One region of the Enterococcus salsurae genome, then DNA from elsewhere that is predicted to be linked to it. Evidence: predicted binding sites of a transcription regulator. Region 1 holds the regulator's gene; the other holds the start of a gene.
The links. Region 1 encodes NrdR, which represses ribonucleotide reductase genes. Its sites were predicted from a motif close to ACACNATATATNGTGT; they were not measured.
Positions count from the first base shown of each region.

Region 2: ACYVRS_RS07110 (deoxynucleoside kinase) is a predicted target of NrdR. The motif match lies at 1,817-1,832, and genes of this name have one in related genera.

Region 1 is NZ_BAAHWY010000002.1:30,650-33,840, reverse strand. Features, by position in the region: gene ACYVRS_RS04455 (CsbD family protein) at 1-18, shown strand, start outside; gene ACYVRS_RS04450 (FusB/FusC family EF-G-binding protein) at 229-870, shown strand; gene nrdR (transcriptional regulator NrdR) at 1,075-1,545, shown strand; gene ACYVRS_RS04440 (replication initiation and membrane attachment family protein) at 1,563-2,936, shown strand; gene dnaI (primosomal protein DnaI) at 2,936-3,191, shown strand, end outside.
Region 2 is NZ_BAAHWY010000002.1:598,942-602,132, reverse strand. Features, by position in the region: gene msrA (peptide-methionine (S)-S-oxide reductase MsrA) at 1-739, shown strand, start outside; gene ACYVRS_RS07120 (helix-turn-helix domain-containing protein) at 844-1,248, shown strand; gene ACYVRS_RS07115 (GNAT family N-acetyltransferase) at 1,301-1,765, shown strand; gene ACYVRS_RS07110 (deoxynucleoside kinase) at 1,925-2,647, shown strand; gene ACYVRS_RS07105 (DUF421 domain-containing protein) at 2,735-3,191, opposite strand, start outside.

The sequences.
Region 1 (3,191 bases):
ATCGAAGACAAATTATAAATCAGACCCGCAGCGACGCGTATCGTTGCGGGTTTCTTTTTGTGCTTTCTTTGCGTTGATTTGACAAAAGATAGTAGAACGTTTATAATCCTAGTGCAATTTATTCAGAAATGTTCAATTAGGTGGTGGTCATCAAATGCAAATTTTCGCATTGTGTCTTAGGGGAAAAGTGTTCGTATAACCGAATCATAAAGAAAAGAGGCCAATCAGATGATCCAACCGAATCAATTCAATGTGATCAAAGAACAAATATTTCAATTGGTACGCACATACCAAACCGTCAATGACCCGCAAACAGTTCGAACAATCGAAGAAATGACCAAAGATGTGGTCAACAGTCAATTCGATTCCGAGGATAGCCAAGCATTGTTGATCGTCAATGAGATGTTCCAACGCGGCTTGAGCATCAAAAAAGCGGAGGCACACTTGTCTGATTTAAAAAACTTTGTTGAACCCTTCAAAGCACCCTCAGTCAAACAAACAGAGAAACTGTTTCGCAAAGTCAAAAAATTAAAAATTCCGGATTTTGAACAATTCGATTTAAAAGAAACGACCTATTTGGCATGGGATGATATTGGCAGTCAAAGCAAATTTATGATTGCCGCTGGCGATGATGGATATACGGCGGTCCATGGACATATGTCCACTGAAGTCAAAAAGGGCATTTGCCCTATCTGTCAGCATGAAGGCAATGTATCCATGTTCCTATCTCTGACGAAATCAAGTGGTGATGGCACCTATACCAAACGCGGCAACTATATTTGTCGCGATAGTCAGCGCTGCAATCAGCAACTGACAGATAAAGCCTTGATCACGGCATTCCTTTCATTGGTCAAGATGAAAGAAAAATAACGAAAAAAGCGACAGGAAATTTTCTGTCGTTTTTTCATTTTGTTTCAAAAAAACAAGGATTCTATTATTTAAATTTTCTATTAAATCAACCAAATAAGCGGTTTTAGCTATTGTACCAATACATTTCATGTTATAATTATCTATATAATTTAATCGCTTTAATCAAGAACGCACACGCGTCTGAGAAAAAAATGGGGTGAAAACATGCAATGTCCAAAATGTCACCATAACAATTCACGGGTCGTTGACAGTCGACAAGCCGATGACGGCCGTGTGATCCGCCGACGCCGCGAATGTGAGAACTGCGGCTACCGCTTTACCACGTTCGAACGAATCGAAGAAGCACCATTGCTTGTCATCAAAAAGAATGGCGCTCGGGAAGAATTTAATCGTGAAAAAATCTTACGGGGCTTGATCCGCTCTGCTGAAAAACGTCCTGTAACGATGGATCAAATGGAAACGATCGTCGACCATGTTGAATCAAGAGTTCGCTCGTTAGGCGAAAACGAAGTTTCCACAACAATGATAGGAGAATTCGTGATGGAAGAATTGGTCGATTTAGATGAGATTGCTTATATTCGTTTTGCCAGCGTCTATCGCCAGTTCAAAGATATGTCTGTCTTCTTAAAAGAGTTGCAAGATATCGTCGAAAAAGCCAAAGAACCACAAGAATAAATGAAGGGGGAAATCACGTGGGCAATCAACTGCCGAATCAAAGCTATCAAGTCTTTAAAAGCCGGCCATTAAGTACGGAAGGCAAAGATGCCCTTATTTTCTTGTATCAACCAATCATTGAAAGTGATGGCTTAGCCCTGTACCTTTCTCTAGCGGCCGATCACCAGTCAGGTACAATTGCAGCCGACACGGCTGAACATGTGATTTTAGATTTGCTGAATGCGATGAATGTCGGCATGCAACGGTTCATGCAAGCCAAGGAAAAGTTGGAGGGGATTGGGTTATTGCGTTCCTTCGAAAAAACGGACCCGCAGCAAGGGACAAGTTACCTCTATCTTCTGCAAGAACCTGTGCATCCTTTGGATTTTTTTCAAGATGAGCTTTATAGCTATCTTTTGCTGAATCGTGTAGGTGAACGCAAGTTCGAACAATTGGTCTCGCTATTCCAACCGCAAAGAGCATCCTTGACATCGTTTCAAGAAACGACGACTTCCTTTACCCAAGCGTACGGTTTAGATCCGAAACGTTTTGCTGCAAGTGAATCCAAGCTGCAATCCGTGCAGCAAGCCTTTCAAGAAGACCAGCAGCCCTTGGCACTAGAAGAAGCTGCGATCGATTGGGATTTCTTATTTTATGAAGCGCAAAGACGCTATATCCGATCAGAAAACTTCACGCCGGCCTTCAAGCAAAAATTATTGATGTACCATGCTTTATACGGCTATGACGTGTTAGAATTATTGGATCTTATGGCAGATCATGTTTCCTTGACAACGGGAGAAGTGGATCAAAAGCGGTTGGAACAGGCAGTGATCAGAAAGTCTCGCCAAACCTTTAGCAAAACGACCCGCAGCGAAGATCCTAAAACAGAATCCCAATTGCGGCGTTTCAATACCTTGAAACAAAATGGTTTTTCTGACAATGACATTCTCTTGATCCAAGAAAGCGAACATACTGCACCCATTCCATTTTTGAAAGCAATCAAGGTTGAAAAAAATAGTTTTATGACGGATTCAGAACAATGGCTGATCAAAAGCTTGGTGGAACGTTCCCCTTTGCCAAATAGTGTCATCAATGTCTTGGTCCATTATGCCTTGGTCGTTCAAAATAATGCTGCACTAAACGGGAGTTATATCAACAACATTGCTGCCCAATGGTCGGAATTGAAGATTGGCACGGCAGAAGATGCAATCAAGCATGTCCGCAACTTGGTCAAGACGGCGAAAGAGAAACGTACGAGACCCCAAACCAATGGCAATCGGATCATTCGCCAAGAAAAGCTGCCGGCTTGGGCGGAATCGCCAGTAGAAGAAGCGACATTGACGCCGGAGCGTCAAGCGGAGTTAGATCGGAAATTACAAAATTATCTGCATAAGAAAGCTGGTGATAAATAATGGAAGATGTGGGGAAAAACCTGAATCATATGTTGGATAAGCGAAATTACCGCAGTCAATTTTCGGCCATGATGTCAGAAGTATTAGAAGATCCAGATGTCAAAGCATTCATCCAAGAAAACCAAGAGGCATTAACAGAAGCGGATATTCAGAAAAGCTATGCCAAATTATATGAGTTCGTACAAGAAAAGCGCAAATTCCGGATCAATGATCCAGGCATGATCGCACCAGGATACGAACCTCGTTTGGCATTGA
Region 2 (3,191 bases), 570 kb from region 1:
CAAAAATGCCCTGGAAGCCGATCAGGTACAACAGGGATTGGCTCAGCTTGAGGCTACCTTGCGACCATTGGCCTTGCGGGACAATCTTACGCCTGATGTGATGGATTTTTATCAAGCACTCACGGATCGCAAATCAGCAACTAGGCCACATGCAACACAAGAGGCGCAACGCAATAGCCGCTTAATTGATGGGGAAACGGCCATTTTTGCTGGTGGCTGTTTTTGGTGTATGGTGGAACCTTTTGAAAATCATCCAGGGATCATTTCCGTGTTATCTGGTTATACCGGCGGAAGGGTGGCGCATCCGACGTATGATCAAGTATTGACTGGCAGTACGGGACACGTGGAGGCTGTGGAGATTATTTTTGATCCTGCGATCATCTCTTATCGTGAATTGTTGGCAATTTATTGGGGCGTGACTGATCCAACGGATGCTTTCGGACAGTTTCAAGATCGCGGCAATCATTATCGTCCGATTATTTTTGCGTCGACAAAAAATCAAATGGATGAAGCGATCGCATCGATGGATGCACTGCAACATAAAATCAAGTATGCGCAACCAATCGTGACAGAAATTCTTCCGGCGACAACATTTTGGTCTGCGGAAAATCGGCATCAACAATTTTATTTGAAACAACCAAAGCGCTATCGACAAATCAAACGTACCCGTCAACAGTTGCAACAGTTTAAGCGATGGAAAGCAAGGTTCAAATCGGTTTTTTCGTATAAGAAAAACTGATTTGACTTGTCAAAACCCATTGACAATGGGGCAATATCAACGAGATTGAACAGACAGGCGCAAACCTTTGCGCTATGGTGAAGACAAAGGAGGAATAAGTACGTATGACGCTTGGAGAGACATTGAAGGAGTATCGGCAAGCCAATCATTGGCCGCAAGAAACGATTGCCCAAAAGATGATGGTGACCAGAACCTCTATCTCTAATTGGGAAACGGGTAAAACATTTCCAGATATTGTCAATATTATGAAGTTGAGTACGATCTACGGATGCACGATCGATGATTTAGTGAAAGGAGATAGGAAAAAAATGAAAAAAACTTTTCGAACAATGACCTATGGTGCCGGTATCAAAGATGGGACGATGCGCTTGAAAATCGAAACAGATGCCACGAAGTTTTTCCCGCGGGGCGTTGAGGTAAAGGCAAATGTGGATATGGAAACTGGAGAGGTTGTTTTCTTTGTCGAGCAAAATGATTTGGATAAAATCAAACAATCGCTGGATGAATAATCAAATAGATGTTACTTTATAAGTCAATCGTAGATATAGGAGTGGGGAAATCATGTGTATGACTTTCAGCGCCTGTACACAATCTGATGCGCTATTTTTGGCGAATGTATTAAAAAAATCTTTTGATTCAGACAGTGAAATGGCTTTTGGAAAAGGAACAAGGCTAGGGCCGCCGGGATATGATGACGGTACATTATGCAAAAAAATTATGAGCAATCATGCATTGAAAAAGTTGGTAATATCCTATGGGAAAGAACGCTGCGGTATATTGGTTTATGAAGATGGTGATCCATCTATCATCCATTACTTTTGTTTAGATCCAGTTTTTATAGGAAAAGGACTAGGTACCCGCATTTGGGAAACATTTGAGAGAAATAAAACTGGTATTTGGCAACTGGAAACGCCAGCTTTTTCACTAAGAAACCATCATTTTTATATAAAGTTAGGATTTAAACAAATTGGAGAAAAAAGGTATGGACCTGAAGCAACCGCTTTTGTCTTTGAAAAACATTTGTAGGTCATTTTTATACAAGATATAGTGAATGATTACTCATAATCTTCTTTTTACTTACTATATGTAGTGTTTACTTTTTTCATATAACGTGTAAAATAGCATGTGAGGTTTAGCAGAATAGAACCAAATCATCAGATAGAAGCGAATATGGACAAAGGATGGATGCGTGTGTTATTGATTGCAGGTACGATAGGTGCAGGGAAAAGTAGTTTGACCGATTTCTTATCAAAGAAAATGGCGTCAAAACCCTTTTATGAAAATGTGGAAGACAATGATGTATTGCCGTTATTTTACTCGAATCCGGAACGGTATGCTTTTTTGTTGCAGATTTTCTTCTTGAACAAAAGTTTTTTGGGGATGCGAGAAGCGTTATCCAATGATGACAACGTGATCGATCGTTCAATTTATGAGGATAGTTTGATGTTCCATCTGAATGCCGATCTAGGACGTATCGCCCCGCTGGAAGTGGAGCAGTATGATAACTTATTGAATACCATGCTGAAAGAATTAGAAGAATCTTCTCCTGAAAAACATCCAGATTTGATGGTGCATATCAAGGTTTCTTTAGATACTATGATTGCGCGGATCAACAAACGAGGCCGCGCGTATGAACAAGTGGCGAATGACCCAACACTATATGCGTATTATAAAGAACTCAATCAACGTTATGATGCTTGGTATGAAGCATTTGATGTTTGTCCTAAAATGCAAATTGATGGGGATCAATTGGATTTTGTGGACAATGAAGAGAATCTATCCATCATTTTAGAGATGATCCAAGAAAAATTGGCCGCACTCCGAACCGAAAAGCAAGCAGGCCGCTATTGCACAGATCATGCATTGGCAAAAGGCGATTTTTCTGAGGAAACAATCGTAAATAATTGAAGAATAAAGCTTAAATCGTATGAATCATATGAGAAGAGACACGCAGACCAGTTTGAGGTCTGCGTGTCTTTTGTCGATCAAAAGCGATCAGGTAGATTCATAACTATATAGTTTCAATGAACCGGATAAATACTCCCCTAAATAGATTGCAGAGATCCGCTCAAAACCTTGCGCTTGGACTTGCTTTTCTAACCAATCGATATCTTGATCAATCAATTCAAGCACGTCAAAATTAGGCAAGCCGTCTACAATAATAGGGTAGCGGATATTCTCATCACCAAACTCTATGATCGTCAACTGTCCATTTTGCTCGAGAACAGCCCGTTTGACTTTTTCGACCTCGTAAATGCCGGCAGACCGTAGTTTGAACATGAGTTCATTGGCTGACAAACCATTTTTTAAACATTCTTTGAGGTTGACCTTGCCATTTTCAACTAATGAAATGGGGCGTCCATCTACTAAGCGTTTGACGAAGTGATTGTGTTCTTTGGCAAATTTCAATATGAAAATCAGTAAGGTCCAAATGATCAGAACAAGGATGAAC